DNA from 2 places in the Escherichia sp. TC-EC600-tetX4 genome. Region 2 is predicted to be linked to the other one. Evidence: predicted binding sites of a transcription regulator. Region 2 holds the regulator's gene; the other holds the start of a gene.
What was found. Region 2 encodes PhoB, which activates phosphate uptake and scavenging genes when phosphate is short. Its sites were predicted from a motif close to CTGTCATAAAACTGNCNNAT; they were not measured.
Positions count from the first base shown of each region.

Region 1: the regulator PhoB is predicted to act here: its motif matches at 5,377-5,396, upstream of pstS (phosphate ABC transporter substrate-binding protein PstS).

Region 1 is NZ_CP079924.1:4,567,496-4,577,681, reverse strand. Features, by position in the region: gene bglG (transcriptional antiterminator BglG) at 1-332, opposite strand, end outside; gene phoU (phosphate signaling complex protein PhoU) at 618-1,343, opposite strand; gene pstB (phosphate ABC transporter ATP-binding protein PstB) at 1,358-2,131, opposite strand; gene pstA (phosphate ABC transporter permease PstA) at 2,314-3,204, opposite strand; gene pstC (phosphate ABC transporter permease PstC) at 3,204-4,163, opposite strand; gene pstS (phosphate ABC transporter substrate-binding protein PstS) at 4,250-5,290, opposite strand; gene glmS (glutamine--fructose-6-phosphate transaminase (isomerizing)) at 5,604-7,433, opposite strand; gene glmU (bifunctional UDP-N-acetylglucosamine diphosphorylase/glucosamine-1-phosphate N-acetyltransferase GlmU) at 7,595-8,965, opposite strand; gene KXD89_RS22100 (F0F1 ATP synthase subunit epsilon) at 9,318-9,737, opposite strand; gene atpD (F0F1 ATP synthase subunit beta) at 9,758-10,186, opposite strand, start outside.
Region 2 is NZ_CP079924.1:3,452,133-3,462,318, reverse strand. Features, by position in the region: gene sbcC (exonuclease subunit SbcC) at 1-1,037, opposite strand, end outside; gene sbcD (exonuclease subunit SbcD) at 1,034-2,236, opposite strand; gene phoB (phosphate response regulator transcription factor PhoB) at 2,426-3,115, shown strand; gene phoR (phosphate regulon sensor histidine kinase PhoR) at 3,173-4,468, shown strand; gene brnQ (branched-chain amino acid transporter carrier protein BrnQ) at 4,875-6,194, shown strand; gene proY (proline-specific permease ProY) at 6,270-7,643, shown strand; gene malZ (maltodextrin glucosidase) at 7,799-9,616, shown strand; gene acpH (ACP phosphodiesterase) at 9,621-10,186, opposite strand, start outside.

The sequences.
Region 1 (10,186 bases), 1.1 Mb from region 2:
TGCTGAAAGCGTTTAATCGCAAACTGGCAATGGTCAGTTAGCGAGATATAAATACTGTCCTGTAATTTTCCCAAGCGCTCCTGCGCTAAAGAGATAATACGATCACAGGTTGCCATCACCTCAAGAGGAATATGACTTAAGAGTTCGCTTAATCGCCCGTTCAGTTCATGACTGCTCAAGGCATACTCTTTTTCTATTCCACTTGAGTTAATTCTTTCGCCAGCGCGTTTTTGAAAGCCAATTCCGCGCCCCATGACGACTTTTTCCCGCTGTTGATCATCAATAACCACCACAACATTATTGTTGAGAATTTTGGTGATTTGCATGTTCATAGCAAGGACCTTTTTTATAAACAAAAAAACCCGACTTCACCAGTATTCTCTGGTTATGTCAGGTTTTGCCTGCGAATGCAGTAACAATCCAGTCATTTATTAATGGTTTTTATAACGAACATCCAGGTTCGGAAATTAATTTAATTGCGTGCAGAGAAAATAGCAATGCGCTATTGATAAAAATATGACCATGCTCGCAGTTATTAACTTTGTGTAATTTTAGGAATTTATAAAGTTATATATAACAAATCCCAATAATTAAGTTATTGGGATTTGTCTGGTGAATTATTTGTCGCTATCTTTCCCCGCCAGCAGTTTATCCAGCTCATCGCCACCGACGTGACGGAAATCCTGCCCCTTCACGTAGTAGAAGATAAACTCACAAATATTCTGGCAGCGGTCGCCAATACGTTCGATAGAACGCGCGCAGAACAGCGCAGTAAGTACGCTCGGAATGGTACGCGAATCTTCCATCATGTAGGTCATCAGTTGACGAACAATACCTTCGTATTCCTGATCGACTTTTTTATCTTCACGATAAATACGTACCGCTTCGTCAATGTCCATCCGCGCGAACGCGTCCAGCACGTCGTGCAGCATCTGGATGGTATGACGGCCCAGCGACTCCAGACTTACCAGCAACGGCTGATGCTGCTGGGAGAATTTCTCCAGCGCAGTACGGCAGATTTTGTCCGCCACGTCGCCAATACGCTCCAGCTCGGCAATGGTTTTACTGATCACCATAACCAGTCGCAGGTCGCTCGCCGTCGGCTGACGTTTGGCGATAATGCGCACGCAGGCTTCATCGATCGCCACTTCCATCATGTTGACGTTCTTGTCGCCTTCGATGACGCGCTTCGCCAGATCGCTGTCCTGGTTATGCATCGCGGTGATTGCATCAGAAAGCTGCTGCTCCACCATGCCGCCCATGGTCATCACCTGCGTGCGGATACTTTCCAGTTCGGCGTTGAACTGGCCGGAAATATGTTTATTAAGATTGAGACTGTCCATAACGCACTCCTGAATCAACCGTAACGACCGGTGATGTAGTCTTCTGTTTGTTTCTTCGCTGGCTTGGTGAACAGATCGTCCGTGTTGCTGAACTCAATCAATTCGCCCAGGTACATAAACGCCGTGTGGTCGGAACAACGCGCAGCCTGCTGCATGTTGTGGGTGACGATCACCACGGTGTAATCCTGCTTCAGTTCGGTGATCAGCTCTTCAATACGCCCGGTAGAGATAGGGTCGAGCGCCGAACACGGTTCGTCGAGCAGCAGCACTTCCGGGCGAATGGCGATACCACGCGCAATACACAGACGCTGTTGCTGACCACCAGAGAGAGAGTAACCGCTCTGGTGCAATTTATCTTTGGTTTCGTTCCACAATGCGGCTTTGGTCAATGCCCACTGCACGCGCTCGTCCATGTCGGCACGGGAGAGCTTCTCAAACAGACGAACGCCAAAAGCGATGTTGTCGTAGATGGACATCGGAAACGGCGTCGGTTTCTGGAACACCATGCCCACTTTCGCACGCAGCAGTGCGATATCCTGAGAGTTGGTCAGGATGTTGTCGCCATCAAGCAGAATTTCACCTTCCGCACGCTGCTCCGGGTACAGTTCAAACATTTTGTTGAAGGTACGCAGCAGCGTCGATTTACCGCAGCCGGACGGCCCGATAAACGCCGTTACCTGGTTTTTAGCGATATCCAGGTTGATGTTTTTCAGGGCATGGAATTTGCCGTAGTAGAAGTTCAAATTACGAACCTGAATTTTACTCGGGGCAGTTTCAACCATACTCATTGCAATCTTTTCCTCATCGTGCCTGATGCACTTCGCTAATCAGGCTTACCGTAGGCCGGATCAGGCGTTCACGCCGCATCCGGCAAAGTGTTAACCGTGTACAGAGTCAAAAAGGCGCTCGGTCGGTCCCCTCGCCCCTCTGGGGAGAGGGTTAGGGTGAGGGGAAAACCGTGTCAGCAATATCAACCGTGTTTATTCTTCGCAAAAACAACGCGCGCCAGAATGTTCAGCAGCAGTACGCACAGGGTAATGATCAATACCCCGGCCCAGGCCAATTGCTGCCATTCCGCAAACGGGCTCATCGCAAACTTAAAGATCGTCACCGGCAGGTTGGCGATCGGCTGCATCATGTCCGTGCTCCAGAACTGGTTGGAGAGCGCGGTAAACAGCAGCGGCGCGGTTTCACCAGCAATACGGGCAATCGCCAGCAGGATACCGGTCATAATCCCGGACACCGACGCTTTCAGCGTAATCGCAGAGATCATCTTCCACTTCGGTGTACCCAGCGCATAAGCCGCTTCACGCAGGCTGTACGGCACCAGTTTCAGCATGTTCTCGGTGGTGCGGATAACAATCGGCACCTGCAACAACGCCAGGGCAATCACGCCCGCCCAGCCGGAGAAGTGCTCCATCTGCGCCACCACAATGGTGTAAACAAACAGACCAACCACAATCGACGGCGCAGAGAGCAGAATGTCGTTAATGAAGCGAATCACTTCTGCCAGCCAGGATTTACGACCATATTCCGCCAGATAAATCCCCGCCATAATGCCCAGCGGCGTACCGAATACCGTGGCCCACAAAATTAACAGCCCGCTACCCGCCAGAGCGTTCGCCAGACCACCACCTTCCGTATTGGGCGGCGGCGTCATTTCAGTGAACAGCGCCAGCGACATACCGTCGATACCGCGAGTGATGGTGGACATTAAAATCCAGATCAGCCAGAACAGGCCGAAGGCCATCGTCGCCATCGAGAGCGTCAGCGCAATACGGTTTTTGAGGCGGCGACGCGCCTGCATTTTGCGGCGAGATTCAGCCAGCGCCGCAGTGGTTTGCATTTCAACCATAGCCATTAGCGTGCCCCCTCATTCTTAGCCAGGCGCATAATCATAAACTTCGATGCGGCGAGGACGATGAAGGTAATCACAAACAGGATCAGGCCCAGTTCCATCAGTGCGGCAACGTGCAGACCGGATTCCGCTTCCGCAAATTCGTTCGCCAGCGCAGAGGTGATACTGTTGCCCGGCATATACAGCGAGGCGCTGTCGAGCTGGTAGGTGTTACCGATGATAAAGGTCACCGCCATGGTTTCACCGAGCGCGCGGCCCAGCCCCAGCATGATGCCGCCGATAACACCATTTTTGGTGAACGGAAGAACGATACGCCAGATAACTTCCCAGGTGGTGCAGCCAATACCGTAGGCCGACTCTTTCATCATCACCGGGGTTTGTTCGAACACATCACGCATTACCGCCGCAATGTACGGAATAATCATGATGGCGAGGATCACGCCTGCCGCGAGGATACCGATACCAAATGCGGGGCCAGAGAACAGCGCGCCAACAATCGGGATATTCGACATGATATTGCCGACCGGCTCCTGAAAGTAAACGGCGAACAGCGGCGCAAAGATAAACAGGCCCCACATGCCGTAAACGATACTTGGAATGGCTGCCAGCAGCTCAATGGCGATACCCAGCGGGCGTTTCAGCCAGCCAGGCGCAAGCTCAGTCAGGAACAGGGCGATACCGAAACTCACCGGGACGGCGATCAGCAGCGCGATAAACGAAGTCACCAACGTACCGTAGATCGGCACCAGCGCCCCGTAGATATCGTTCGGTGCATCCCACTCTTTGGTCCATAGGAAAGCCAGACCAAATTTCTGAATGCTCGGCCAGGAGGAGATGATCAGAGAGACAATAATGCCACCCAACATCAATAGCACAATCAGCGCCGCCAGTTTTACCAGCACGCTGAAAATTATGTCGCCCTTTTTACCCGGTGGGTTAAAAGCAGGCTTGGTTGCAGCCATAAGTTACTCTTCAGTTAAACGCGTTTACAAAGTCATTTTGTAATGCCGGATGCGGCGTAAAACACCGTACCCGGCCTGGAGTTTTATTAGTACAGCGGCTTACCGCTACTGTCTTTAATATTGGTCTTCCACGCAGCGCGAACCTGTTCAACTACACTATCCGGCAGGCTGGCGTAATCCAGGTCGTTCGCCTGTTTAGCCCCGGTTTTGTACGCCCAGTCGAAGAATTTCAGCACTTCTGTGCCTTGTTCTGGTTTCTTCTGATCTTTGTGGATCAGAATGAACGTGGTAGAGGTAATAGGCCATGCATCTTCGCCTTTCTGGTTGGTCAGATCCTGAGCGAAGGTTTTGCTCCAGTCTGCACCTTTTGCTGCATTAGCGAAGTTTTCTTCGGTCGGACTAACCGGTTTACCATCAGCGGAGATCAGTTTGGTGTACGCCAGGTTGTTCTGCTTCGCGTAAGCATATTCAACATAACCAATTGCACCCGGCAGACGCTGAACGAACGCGGCGATACCGTCGTTACCTTTACCGCCCAGACCGATCGGCCATTTTACGGTAGAGCCAGTACCAACGTTGTTTTTCCACTCTTCGTTCACTTTCGCCAGGTAGCTGGTGAAGACGAAGGAAGTCCCGGAGCCATCTGCGCGGCGTACTACAGCAATGTTTTGTGAAGGCAGTTTCAGACCCGGATTCAGTTTGGCGATGGCTTCATCATCCCACTTCTTGATTTTGCCCAGGTAGATGTCGCCGAGGGTTTTACCATCCAGCACCAGTTCGCCAGACTTCAGCCCTGGAATGTTAACCGCCAGCACCACGCCGCCAATCACGGTCGGGAACTGGAACAGACCTTCCTGAGCCAGTTTTTCGTCAGACAGCGGCGCGTCAGAGGCACCAAAATCAACGGTATTAGCGATAATCTGTTTTACGCCACCGGAAGAACCGATACCCTGGTAGTTAACTTTATTACCGGTTTCTTTCTGGTAAGTGTCAGCCCATTTGGCATACACCGGCGCAGGGAAGGTTGCACCTGCACCTGTCAGGCTTGCTTCTGCAAACACAGAGAAAGCACTCATCGATAAGGTCGCGGCGACAACAGTTGCGACGGTGGTACGCATAACTTTCATAATGTCTCCTGGGAGGATTCATAAAGCATTGTTTGTTGGCTACGAGAAGCAAAATAGGACAAACAGGTGACAGTTATATGTAAGGAATATGACAGTTTTATGACAGAGAGATAAAGTCTTCAGTCTGATTTAAATAAGCGTTGATATTCAGTCAATTACAAACATTAATAACGAAGAGATGACAGAAAAATTTTCATTCTGTGACAGAGAAAAAGTAGCCGAAGATGACGGTTTGTCACATGGAGTTGGCAGGATGTTTGATTAAAAACATAACAGGAAGAAAAATGCCCCGCTTACGCAGGGCATCCATTTATTACTCAACCGTAACCGATTTTGCCAGGTTACGCGGCTGGTCAACGTCGGTGCCTTTGATCAGCGCGACATGGTAAGCCAGCAGCTGCAGCGGAACGGTGTAGAAGATCGGTGCAATCACCTCTTCCACATGCGGCATCTCGATGATGTGCATGTTATCGCTACTTACAAAACCCGCATCCTGATCGGCGAAGACATACAACTGACCGCCACGCGCGCGAACTTCTTCAATGTTGGATTTCAGTTTTTCCAGCAATTCGTTGTTCGGTGCAACAACAATAACCGGCATATCGGCATCAATTAGCGCCAGCGGACCGTGTTTCAGTTCGCCAGCAGCGTAGGCTTCAGCGTGAATGTAAGAGATCTCTTTCAACTTCAATGCGCCTTCCAGCGCGATTGGGTACTGATCGCCACGGCCCAGGAACAGCGCGTGATGTTTGTCAGAGAAATCTTCTGCCAGCGCTTCAATGCGTTTGTCCTGAGACAGCATCTGCTCAATACGGCTCGGCAGCGCCTGCAGACCATGCACGATGTCATGTTCAATGGAGGCATCCAGACCTTTCAGGCGAGACAGCTTCGCCACCAGCATCAACAGCACAGTTAACTGAGTGGTGAATGCTTTAGTGGATGCCACGCCGATTTCTGTACCCGCGTTGGTCATTAGCGCCAGATCGGATTCGCGCACCAGAGAAGAACCCGGAACGTTACAGATTGCCAGTGAACCAAGGTAACCCAGCTCTTTCGACAGACGCAGGCCAGCCAGGGTATCCGCGGTTTCGCCAGACTGTGACAAGGTGATCATCAGGCTGTTACGACGCACGGCAGATTTGCGATAGCGGAATTCAGAGGCGATTTCGACGTCGCACGGAATACCTGCTAGCGATTCAAACCAGTAGCGGGAAACCATACCGGAGTTATAAGAAGTACCACAGGCGAGGATCTGAATATGCTCAACCTTCGACAGCAGTTCGTCGGCGTTCGGTCCCAGCTCGCTTAAATCAACCTGACCGTGGCTGATGCGTCCGGTAAGGGTGTTTTTGATCGCGTTCGGCTGTTCGTAGATCTCTTTCTGCATGTAGTGACGGTAAATGCCTTTATCGCCCGCGTCATATTGCAGATTGGATTCGATATCCTGACGTTTTACTTCCGCGCCAGTTTTATCGAAGATGTTTACCGAACGGCGAGTGATTTCCGCAATATCGCCCTCTTCAAGGAAGATAAAGCGACGGGTCACCGGCAACAGCGCCAGCTGGTCAGAAGCGATAAAGTTTTCGCCCATCCCCAGGCCAATCACCAGCGGACTACCAGAACGTGCCGCCAGCAGGGTATCCGGGTGACGGGAGTCCATGATCACTGTACCGTACGCACCACGCAGCTGCGGGATAGCACGCAGAACGGCCTCACGCAGAGTCCCGCCTTGTTTCAGCTCCCAGTTCACCAGATGGGCAATCACTTCGGTGTCGGTTTCAGAAACGAAGGTATAGCCACGCGCTTTTAGCTCTTCACGCAGCGGTTCATGGTTTTCGATGATGCCGTTATGCACCACCACAATGTGTTCAGAAACATGCGGATGCGCATTCACTTCTGAAGGTTCACCGTGGGTCGCCCAGCGAGTGTGAGCAATACCAGTGCCGCCATGCAGAGGATGTTCTTCCGCTGCCTGTGCCAGCATCTGGACTTTACCGAGGCGACGCAGGCGGGTCATATGACCTTCTGCATCAACAACGGCCAGACCGGCAGAGTCATATCCGCGGTATTCCAGACGACGTAAACCTTCAAGAAGGATTTCTGCTACATCACGTTGCGCGATCGCGCCAACAATTCCACACATAGTTTTTGATTCCGATTTATATCGTTGTCGGTCAACCTGTATGCCCGTTTTTTCGGGCGCCCCGAGCCTTGTAGAGAGTGGGGTTATTTTTATAGTTACTGCTTGTGGGAGGGAGATTATGTTATCTCCTCATCCCATGTGACCGGGTTAGCCGGCCAGAATCACTTTTTCTTTACCGGACGACGCCAGCCTTCTTTCTGAGTCTGCGGCACACGGCTGATAGCTAATGCATTTTCGCCGACATTACGCGTCACAGTTGTACCCGCAGCAATGGTCGCGCCTTTGCCTACTGTTACCGGGGCCACCAGCTGAGTGTCGGAACCAACAAACACATCGTCGCCGATAATGGTCTTAAATTTATTCGCACCATCGTAGTTGCAGGTAATGGTTCCCGCGCCGATGTTAACGTTATCGCCAATTTCCGCATCGCCCAGGTAAGTCAGATGACCAGCTTTCGAGCCTTTACCCAGACGCGCTTTTTTCATCTCAACGAAGTTACCGACGTGAGCACCTTCCAGCAACTCAGCACCAGGACGCAAACGGGCAAACGGGCCAATGGTACAGGCCGCTGCCAGATTCGCATCTTCCACAACGGTATACGGACTGATTTCGCAATCATCGCCAATCACGCTGTTTTTAATCACGCAACCGGTGCCAATTTTCACGCGATGACCGAGAGTCACGTTGCCCTCGATGATAACGTTAGTATCAATTTCAACATCGCGCCCGTGAGTTAGCGTACCACGCAGATCAAAACGCGCTGGATCGCGCAGCATAACGCCTGCTAACAGCAGTTTTTCAGCCTGTTCGGACTGATAAACACGCTCCAGACGGGAGAGTTGCAGGCGGTTATTCACGCCTTCTACTTCGCTTAAACGTTGCGGATGAACGGCGACGATTTCACGCCCTTCCTGATACGCCAGCGCAATAATGTCGGTGATGTAGTATTCGCCCTGAGCATTATTGTTGGTCAGCTTCGCCAGCCAGCGTTTCATATCTGCGCCGTTGGCAATCAGAATGCCGGTGTTGATCTCCTGAATCTGACGCTGCTCGTCGGTGGCATCTTTGTGCTCAACAATGCCGGTAACTTTGCCGTTTTCACGGGTGATACGTCCATAACCGGTCGGATCATCCAGTTTCACCGTCAGCAGACCAATGCCACCCTGCGGTTTAGCATCACGCAGACGCTGGAGTGTTTCGACAGAGATCAGCGGCACGTCGCCGTAGAGCATTAAAATGTCTTCATCATCGGCAAAGAAAGGTGCGGCCTGCTGCATTGCATGACCCGTACCCAGCTGCTCTGCCTGAAGCACCCAGTTAAGGTTGTCGTCTTTCAGCGCCTGTTTTAGCAGATCGCCGCCGTGACCGTACACCAGGTGAACGTGCGCTGCGCCTAATTCATTCGCAGCATCAATGACATGCTGAACCATCGCTTTCCCGGCAAGGGTATGCAGCACTTTCGGAAGATCGGAATACATGCGCGTGCCTTTGCCTGCGGCAAGGATCACTACGCTCATAGCATTATTCAACATACGCGTCCTGACTGTAATTTGAGAACGAATTTAAACCGCTTCACCTTGAAAAAACTACATTTTTTTCATCGTGAAATGGACAGAGGATAAATTGTTCAATAACGGATTATCCCCGCTGACGAAAGCGCCATTTTCGACCATCGTCACGCCTTTTGTCTGCAGAAAATTAAGGCAGTACCTTAATTTAAGCGTCAGGTGGATGTTTTTGCTCTTATTTCGATCAATGAATAAACAGGAAAACAGGGGGGTTTTATATCAGCAGGATCTATGTGAACGCTATTCAGGACGGGTCACACGCGCAAAAAAAAGCCAGCCTGTTTCCAGACTGGCTTTTGTGCTTTTCAAGCCGGTGTTACATCGCTTTTTTGGTCAACTCGATAACGCGCAGCTGCGCGATCGCTTTGGCCAGTTCCGCAGACGCCTGAGCGTAATCTACGTCGCCGTGAGAGCTGCTAATGTGCTCTTCAGCCTTACGTTTCGCTTCCATGGCTCGCGCTTCGTCGAGATCCTGGCCGCGAATTGCGGTGTCGGCCAGAACGGTCACGTTGCCAGGCTGCACTTCAAGAATGCCGCCAGACAGATAGATAAACTCTTCGTGACCGTGCTGTTTCACGATGCGAATCATACCAGGCTTAATGGCGGTGAGCAGCGGTGCGTGGCCAGGGTAGATCCCCAGTTCACCTTCGCTACCCGTTACCTGGATTTTCTCGACCAGACCAGAGAACATTTGTTGCTCTGCGCTGACGACGTCCAGGTGGTAAGTCATTGCCATATCACCCTCCGATTAAGGCGTTAAAGTTTTTTGGCTTTTTCCACAGCTTCTTCGATGGAACCGACCATGTAGAACGCCTGCTCCGGCAGGTGATCGTATTCGCCTTCCATGATGCCTTTAAAGCCACGGATGGTGTCTTTCAGGGAGACGTATTTACCCGGAGAACCGGTGAATACTTCTGCCACGAAGAACGGCTGGGACAGGAAGCGCTGGATCTTACGAGCACGCGCTACCACCAGTTTGTCTTCTTCAGACAGTTCATCCATACCCAGGATGGCGATGATGTCTTTCAGTTCCTGATAACGTTGCAGGATGGACTGAACGCCACGCGCGGTGTCGTAGTGTTCCTGACCAACCACCAGCGGGTCCAGCTGACGGCTGGTGGAGTCCAGCGGGTCAACGGCCGGGTAGATACCCAGAGACGCGATCTGACGGCTCAGTACCACGGT
Region 2 (10,186 bases):
TGTTGCTGCTGCTGTAATTCTGCTGACTGCTTCGCCGCGTGGTGGCGAATGCTCGCGCGAAGCGCCATTGTGCTCTGTAAGCGAGTATTTACTTCTTCAATCTGCTGGCGAATATGCGCCAGCGCCGCGCTGTGTTCTGCGATGCGTTCCCAGTGTGGACGAAGATTTCGTGCCGGTTGTGCCAGACTAAGCGCCGCCAGTTGAGGTTGCGCTTTTTCTTCTTCGGCTAACGCCTGTTGCAAGGCCTGCTGACGGCGGCTGGCTTCTTGCTGCAATTCGTCCTGACGCGTTAACCAGTTTAGCGATTGTTGTTCTTGCTGCTGCGCGGTAATTAACTGTTTTTCTTCGTCAGTAAGTACCTGCAAACTCGCTGTCAGCGATTGCACTTGTTCCGGCGTGAGCAACGTGACGCCGCTGGCCTGCGCTTGCAGCTTCTCCAGCTCTGTGCGGGCCGATTTGTGCTGCTCAAAAACCATCGCCGAGATTTGCCCGTAGATTTCAGTGCCGGTTAACTCCTCGAGCAATTCCGCGCGTTCTTTGGGTTTGGCATTCAGGAAGGCAGCAAATTGCCCCTGCGAAAGCAGCATCGAACGGGTGAAGCGCCCGTAATCCAGCCCGGTTAACGTCGCTGTCAGTTCCAGCTTATCTTTCACTTTGTCGGCGAGAATTTTGCCGTCGGCGCAGCGCGCCAGCTCTACGCGTGGCACCTGCAAATTACCGTCGGGTTGGTTACGCGCCCGATTCTGGCTCCAGAATGCACGGTACGCTTCACCTTTCACTTCAAACTCCACCTCCGCCAGACATTCGGCGGTATCGCGGGTCATGAGATCATTTTGCGATTGTGAAACGTTAGAGAGACGCGGAGTTTCGTGATACAGCGCCAGACAAATGGCGTCCAGCAGGGTGGTTTTCCCCGCACCTGTTGGGCCGGTAATAGCAAACAGCCCGTTGCTGGCGAACGGCTCGCGGGTGAAATCAATCTTCCATTCGCCTTTTAATGAGTTCAGGTTTTTCAGGCGCAGGCTGAGAATTTTCATGCTTCGTGTTCTCCGGCGAGGGTATGCAACGTCGTGGTGAAAAGATGCTGCAGACGTTGCTGCTGCGATTCATCCAGTTCTTCCAGTGCCAGACGGCGATTGAACACCTCTTCGACGCTGAGTTCGCTGAGGGTTTCACGCTGTTGGCTGGCTAACACACGCTCGCGCTGTTCACGACTCCGACGTACCAGCAATACTTCGACAGGCAATGATTCGGTTAATGCCTGGATTTTGCGCTGAATATCATGCAGATACTCATCAGTAGTGATTTCGATATCCAGCCAGACAGGTGGCTCCTGCGATACATCGCGCCACTGTTCCAGCTGTGCGGTAATCGACGCCAGATCGCCTTTCAGCACTGCCATGGGTTGCGTTACCGGTACGTTCAGGTTTTCCACGCTCTCTAATTTGCCGTTTGAAAATGTCACCAGATGGACATATTTACTCTTACCGCATTCATCAAAACTCAGTGGAATGGGGGAGCCGCAATAGCGAACATGTTCCATGCCGCCAATAATCTGTGCGCGGTGAATATGCCCGAGCGCGATGTAGTCGGCTGGTGGAAAGTTTTGTGCCGGAAACGCGTCCAGCGTGCCAATATAAATGTCACGCACGGCGTCACTTTTACTGGCCCCCACGGTCGTTAAATGTCCCGTGGCGATGATGGGCAGAGGCTGATCGCCGCGCAGTTTGCAGGCATCGGCATAGTGTTGTTGGTAATAATCGGTAATCGCTGCCAGTAAATGCTGCTGTTTTTCAATACCGTTAAGCCCCGCCTGGCTGGTAATAATGTCACGCGGACGTAAAAACGGAATGGGGCACAGCACTGCGCCTGGCGTCCCGTCGCGACGAGGCAAGATTTGCGGCGCATGTCCGGCGCTGGCGACCACGGTAGTATTGAGGAACGCCATGATATCGCGCGATTCATTCAGCGTGGCGACCGAGTCATGGTTTCCTGCCAGTACCACCAGATGACAGCCAGTTTGCTGTAAATTGACAACAAAACGGTTGTATAACGTGCGGGCGTAACTGGGCGGCGAGCCGGTATCGAAAACATCACCGGCAACAATAATCGCATCCACCTGATGGGTTTGTGCTGTCTCCAGCAGCCAGTCAAGAAAAGCCTGATGTTCAGCTTCGCGGCTTTTACTGTAGAAGTTCTGGCCGAGATGCCAGTCTGAGGTGTGAAGGATGCGCATAACGGTTCCCTGGCGAAAAAGCATGGGCGCGATTATACCCAAACAGATGTGCCATTTGCTTTTTTCTGCGCCACGGAAATCAATAACCTGAAGATATGTGCGACGAGCTTTTCATAAATCTGTCATAAATCTGACGCATAATGACGTCGCATTAATGATCGCAACCTATTTATTACAACAGGGCAAATCATGGCGAGACGTATTCTGGTCGTAGAAGATGAAGCTCCAATTCGCGAAATGGTCTGCTTCGTGCTCGAACAAAATGGCTTTCAGCCGGTCGAAGCGGAAGATTATGACAGTGCTGTGAATCAACTGAATGAACCCTGGCCGGATTTAATTCTCCTCGACTGGATGTTACCTGGCGGCTCCGGTATCCAGTTCATCAAACACCTCAAGCGCGAGTCGATGACCCGGGATATTCCAGTGGTGATGTTGACCGCCAGAGGGGAAGAAGAAGATCGCGTGCGCGGCCTTGAAACCGGCGCGGATGACTATATCACCAAGCCGTTTTCGCCGAAGGAGCTGGTGGCGCGAATCAAAGCGGTAATGCGCCGTATTTCGCCAATGGCGGTGGAAGAGGTGATTGAGATGCAGGGATTAAGTCTCGACCCGACATCTCACCGAGTGATGGCGGGCGAAGAGCCGCTGGAGATGGGGCCGACAGAATTTAAACTGCTGCACTTTTTTATGACGCATCCTGAGCGCGTGTACAGCCGCGAGCAGCTGTTAAACCACGTCTGGGGAACTAACGTGTATGTGGAAGACCGCACGGTCGATGTCCACATTCGTCGCCTGCGTAAAGCACTGGAGCCCGGCGGGCATGACCGCATGGTGCAGACCGTGCGCGGTACAGGATATCGTTTTTCAACCCGCTTTTAACGCCTTGCTCATCGGACGCAGAGCAGGGCTTATGATTTCTTAACTGGAGTATCTTACGTGCTGGAACGGCTGTCGTGGAAAAGGCTGGTGCTGGAGCTGCTACTTTGCTGCCTCCCGGCTTTCATCCTGGGTGCATTTTTTGGTTACCTGCCCTGGTTTTTGCTGGCATCGGTAACAGGACTGCTTATCTGGCATTTCTGGAATTTATTGCGCCTTTCATGGTGGCTGTGGGTGGATCGCAGTATGACCCCGCCACCGGGGCGTGGTAGCTGGGAACCGCTACTATACGGCTTACACCAGATGCAGCTGCGAAATAAAAAACGCCGCCGTGAACTGGGCAATCTGATTAAACGCTTTCGTAGCGGCGCGGAGTCGCTGCCCGACGCGGTGGTGCTGACCACGGAAGAGGGCGGTATTTTCTGGTGTAACGGTCTGGCGCAACAAATTCTTGGTTTGCGCTGGCCGGAAGATAACGGGCAGAACATCCTTAACCTACTGCGTTACCCGGAGTTTACGCAATATCTGAAAACGCGTGATTTTTCTCGCCCGCTCAATCTGGTGCTCAACACCGGGCGGCATCTGGAAATTCGCGTCATGCCTTATACCCACAAACAGTTGCTGATGGTGGCGCGTGATGTCACGCAAATGCATCAACTGGAAGGGGCGCGGCGTAACTTTTTTGCCAACGTGAGCCATGAGTTACGTACGCCATTGACCGTGTTACAGGGTTACCTGGAGATGATGAATGAGCAGCCGCTGGAAGGCGCGGTACGCGAAAAAGCGTTGCACACCATGCGCGAGCAGACCCAGCGGATGGAAGGACTGGTGAAGCAATTGCTGACGCTGTCGAAAATAGAAGCCGCACCGACGCATTTGCTCAATGAAAAGGTTGATGTGCCGATGATGCTGCGCGTTGTTGAGCGCGAGGCTCAGACTCTGAGTCAGAAAAAACAGACATTTACCTTTGAGATAGATAACGGCCTCAAGGTGTCTGGCAACGAAGATCAGCTACGCAGTGCGATTTCGAACCTGGTCTATAACGCCGTGAATCATACGCCGGAAGGCACGCATATCACCGTACGCTGGCAGCGAGTGCCGCACGGTGCCGAATTTAGCGTTGAAGATAACGGACCGGGCATTGCACCGGAGCATATTCCGCGCCTGACCGAGCGTTTTTATCGCGTTGATAAAGCGCGTTCCCGGCAAACCGGCGGTAGCGGATTAGGGTTAGCGATCGTGAAACATGCTGTGAATCATCACGAAAGTCGCCTGAATATTGAGAGTACAGTAGGAAAAGGAACACGTTTCAGTTTTGTTATCCCGGAACGTTTAATTGCCAAAAACAGCGATTAATCCGCCTTTGTCATCTTTTATTGCCATAAGCCAGTCGATGCTGGCTTATTTTCTTTGCAGTCAAAATACGGGCGTTAGATTTTACAACGATTGGTGATTTTTTGTTCGCATGATTAGCCATGTCTTTTTCACGGAAATAGTGTTTTATACTGGTTGGTGATTTCTTATCGCTATATACCTCTGGTTTTTAGATCCCTCCTTGCTTTAAAACGTTATAAGCGTTTAAATTGCGCTTCAGGTGCTGTCATACTGACTGCATTAACGCGGTAAATCGAAAAACTATTCTTCGCCGCGCCTGGTTGGGAGTATTTCCCGCTAAAATTGTTTAAATATACCGCTGTATCATCCCCAGGGATTGGCACAAAAATTTAACGTTACAACACCACATCCACAGGCAGTATGATTTATGACCCATCAATTAAGATCGCGCGATATCATCGCTCTGGGCTTTATGACATTTGCGTTGTTCGTCGGCGCAGGTAACATTATTTTCCCTCCAATGGTCGGCTTACAGGCAGGCGAACACGTCTGGACTGCGGCATTCGGCTTCCTCATTACTGCCGTTGGCCTGCCGGTATTAACGGTAGTGGCGCTGGCAAAAGTTGGCGGCGGTGTTGACAGCCTCAGCACGCCAATCGGTAAAGTCGCTGGCGTACTGCTGGCAACGGTTTGTTACCTGGCGGTGGGGCCGCTTTTCGCTACGCCGCGTACAGCTACCGTTTCCTTTGAAGTGGGGATTGCGCCGCTGACGGGTGATTCCGCGCTGCCGCTGTTTATCTACAGCCTGGTCTATTTCGCTATCGTTATTCTGGTTTCGCTCTATCCGGGCAAGCTGCTGGATACCGTGGGCAACTTCCTTGCGCCGCTGAAAATTATCGCGCTGGTCATCCTGTCTGTTGCCGCTATTGTCTGGCCGGCGGGTTCTATCAGCACGGCGACTGAGGCTTATCAAAACGCTGCGTTTTCTAACGGCTTCGTTAACGGCTATCTGACCATGGATACGCTGGGCGCAATGGTGTTTGGTATCGTTATTGTTAACGCGGCGCGTTCTCGTGGCGTTACCGAAGCGCGTCTGCTGACCCGTTATACCGTCTGGGCTGGCCTGATGGCGGGTGTTGGTCTGACTCTGCTGTACCTGGCGCTGTTCCGTCTGGGGTCAGACAGCGCGTCGCTGGTCGATCAGTCTGCAAACGGCGCTGCTATTCTGCATGCTTACGTTCAGCACACCTTTGGCGGCGGCGGTAGCTTCCTGCTGGCGGCGTTAATCTTCATCGCCTGCCTGGTAACGGCAGTTGGCCTGACCTGTGCTTGTGCAGAATTCTTTGCCCAGTACGTACCGCTCTCTTATCGTACGCTGGTGTTTATCCTCGGCGGCTTCTCGATGGTGGTTTCTAACCTCGGCTTAAGCCAGCTGATCCAGATCTCCGTACCGGTGCTGACCGCTATTTATCCGCCGTGTATCGCACTGGTTGTATTAAGTTTTACACGCTCATGGTGGCATAATTCGTCCCGCGTGATTGCTCCGCCGATGTTTATCAGCCTGCTTTTTGGTATTCTCGACGGGATCAAAGCATCTGCATTCAGCGATATCTTACCGTCCTGGGCGCAGCGTTTACCGCTGGCCGAACAAGGTCTGGCGTGGTTAATGCCAACAGTGGTGATGGTGGTTCTGGCCATTATCTGGGATCGCGCGGCAGGTCGTCAGGTGACCTCCAGCGCTCACTAAATCACTGAACATTTGTTTTAACCACGGGGCTGCGATGCCCCGTGGTTTTTTATTGTGTTGATGGGTTAGGAATTGATGGAAAGTAAGAACAAGCTAAAGCGTGGGCTAAGTACCCGTCACATACGCTTTATGGCACTGGGTTCAGCAATTGGCACCGGGCTGTTTTACGGTTCGGCAGACGCCATCAAAATGGCCGGTCCGAGCGTGTTGTTGGCCTATATTATCGGTGGTATCGCGGCGTATATCATTATGCGTGCGCTGGGGGAAATGTCGGTACATAACCCGGCCGCCAGCTCTTTCTCGCGTTATGCGCAGGAAAACCTCGGCCCGCTGGCAGGTTACATTACCGGCTGGACCTACTGCTTTGAAATCCTTATTGTCGCCATCGCCGATGTGACCGCTTTTGGTATCTATATGGGTGTCTGGTTCCCGACGGTGCCGCACTGGATTTGGGTACTGAGCGTGGTGCTGATCATTTGCGCCGTAAACCTGATGAGCGTGAAGGTATTCGGTGAGCTGGAATTCTGGTTCTCGTTCTTTAAAGTCGCCACCATCATCATCATGATTGTCGCCGGTTTCGGCATCATCATCTGGGGGATTGGCAACGGCGGGCAACCGACCGGTATTCATAACCTGTGGAGCAACGGCGGCTTCTTCAGTAACGGCTGGCTTGGCATGGTAATGTCGTTGCAAATGGTGATGTTTGCTTACGGTGGGATCGAAATTATCGGGATTACCGCCGGTGAAGCGAAAGATCCTGAGAAATCGATACCGCGTGCGATTAACTCCGTGCCGATGCGTATTCTGGTGTTCTACGTCGGTACGCTGTTCGTCATTATGTCTATCTACCCGTGGAATCAGGTTGGCACTGCCGGTAGCCCGTTCGTGCTGACGTTCCAGCATATGGGCATTACCTTTGCCGCCAGCATTCTTAACTTTGTTGTGCTGACTGCTTCGCTGTCGGCAATTAACAGTGATGTATTTGGCGTAGGCCGTATGCTCCACGGTATGGCAGAGCAGGGCAGCGCGCCGAAAATTTTCAGCAAAACGTCGCGTCGCGGTATTCCGTGGGTTACGGTGCTGGTGATGACTACCGCGCTGCTGTTTGCGGTGTATCTGAACTACATCATGCCGGAAAACGTCTTCCTGGTGATCGCTTCGCTGGCAACCTTCGCCACGGTGTGGGTGTGGATTATGATCCTGCTGTCGCAAATTGCCTTCCGTCGCCGTTTGCCGCCAGAAGAAGTTAAGGCGCTGAAATTTAAAGTGCCGGGTGGGGTAGCAACGACCATCGGCGGGCTGATTTTCCTGCTCTTTATTATCGGGTTGATTGGTTATCACCCGGATACGCGTATCTCGCTGTATGTCGGTTTCGCGTGGATTGTTGTGCTGTTGATTGGCTGGATGTTTAAACGCCGCCACGATCGTCAGCTGGCTGAAAACCAGTAATCCTTGCGTTCTGTAAGCCGGTTCAGGAGGAAATCCTGATCCGGCTATTCCGAAAGTTATCCGCCCCCGTCCTCCTCCCCCAAATATCCTTCAGATGATGAGTGATCCTGCATTAGGCTATGGCAAGGTGATCAGATTTTCATCACAGGGGAATTATGATGTTAAATGCATGGCACCTGCCGGTGCCCCCATTTGTTAAACAAAGCAAAGATCAACTGCTCATTACACTGTGGCTGACGGGCGAAGACCCACCGCAGCGCATTATGCTGCGTACAGAACACGATAACGAAGAAATGTCAGTACCGATGCATAAGCAGCGCAGTCAGCCGCAGCCTGGCGTCACCGCATGGCGTGCGGCGATTGATCTCTCCAGCGGACAACCCCGGCGGCGTTACAGTTTCAAACTGCTGTGGCACGATCGCCAGCGTTGGTTTACACCGCAGGGCTTCAGCCGAATGCCGCCGGCACGACTGGAGCAGTTTGCCGTCGATGTACCGGATATCGGCCCACAATGGGCTGCGGATCAGATTTTTTATCAGATCTTCCCTGATCGTTTTGCGCGTAGTCTTCCTCGTGAAGCTGAACAGGATCATGTCTATTACCATCATGCAGCCGGACAAGAGATCATCTTGCGTGACTGGGATGAACCGGTCACGGCGCAGGCGGGCGGATCAACGTTCTATGGCGGCGATCTGGACGGGATAAGCGAAAAACTGCCGTATCTGAAAAAGCTTGGCGTGACAGCGCTGTATCTCAATCCGGTGTTTAAAGCTCCCAGCGTACATAAATACGATACCGAGGATTATCGCCATGTCGATCCGCAGTTTGGCGGTGATGGGGCGTTGCTGCGTTTGCGACACAATACGCAGCAGCTGGGAATGCGGCTGGTGCTGGACGGCGTGTTTAACCACAGTGGCGATTCCCATGCCTGGTTTGACAGGCATAATCGTGGCACGGGTGGTGCTTGTCACAACCCCGAATCGCCCTGGCGCGACTGGTACTCGTTTAGTGATGATGGCACGGCGCTCGACTGGCTTGGCTATGCCAGCTTGCCGAAGCTGGATTATCAGTCGGAAAGTCTGGTGAATGAAATTTATCGCGGGGAAGACAGTATTGTCCGCCACTGGCTGAAAGCGCCGTGGAATATGGACGGCTGGCGGCTGGATGTGGTGCATATGCTGGGGGAGGCGGGTGGGGCGCGCAATAATATGCAGCACGTTGCCGGGATCACCGAAGCGGCGAAAGAAACCCAGCCGGAAGCGTATATTGTCGGCGAACATTTTGGCGATGCACGGCAATGGTTACAGGCCGATGTGGAAGATGCCGCCATGAACTATCGTGGCTTCACATTCCCGTTGTGGGGATTTCTTGCCAATACCGATATCTCTTACGATCCGCAGCAAATTGATGCCCAAACCTGTATGGCCTGGATGGATAATTACCGCGCAGGGCTTTCTCATCAACAACAATTACGTATGTTTAATCAGCTCGACAGCCACGATACTGCGCGATTTAAAACGCTGCTCGGTCGGGATATTGCGCGCCTGCCGCTGGCGGTGGTCTGGCTGTTCACCTGGCCTGGTGTACCGTGCATTTATTACGGTGATGAAGTAGGACTGGATGGCAAAAACGATCCGTTTTGCCGTAAACCGTTCCCCTGGCAGGTGGAAAAGCAGGATACGGCGTTATTCGCGCTGTACCAGCGAATGATTGCGCTGCGTAAGAAAAGTCAGGCGCTACGTCATGGCGGCTGTCAGGTGCTGTATGCGGAAGATAACGTGGTGGTATTTGTCCGCGTGCTGAATCAGCAACGTGTACTGGTGGCAATCAACCGTGGCGAGGCCTGTGAAGTGGTGCTACCCGCGTCACCGTTTCTCAATGCCGTGCAATGGCAATGCAAAGAAGGGCATGGGCAACTGACTGACGGGATTCTGGCTTTGCCTGCCATTTCGGCTACGGTATGGATGAACTAACGTTTTATAACGCCTTGCGTGACGCCTGCGCCATCATCCGCGGATAAAACTGCCAGAAGCGGGTTTCGAGGGCGTCATAATGAGCGTCTAAATCGTACCAGGAGTCACGCAGGGCATCCAGACGTGGGCGGCGGCTTGCCATGCCGTTTAACACGTTCTGGATGAAATCCATATCGCGATAGCGCACCAGCCACTGCTCTGACCACAAGTAATTGTTCAGATTGATAAAACGTGGCGGTGAGTCCGGCAAAATCGTCATCACTTGCTCGCGGGCATAACAGACAAATTCCTGTAGCGGAAAGTCCGGCGACAGCTGCGACCAGTGGCGGGAAAGAAAGTGATCCCACATGACATCCAGCGTAATAGGCGCAACGCGGCGCGTTTCACTACGAAACCACTCCCGTGCTTCGCGGACTTCCGGCAGATTGTCAGTCAATACGTCGATACGTCGATGCATATGAATGCCAGCCACGACGTCGGGCGGAAAACTTTCTTCAGGATTTCCGCGTACGAAATCAGCCAGTAAATTGCCGGAAAGCGAGCTTTCCGCGAGATGGGCTAAATGCAGGT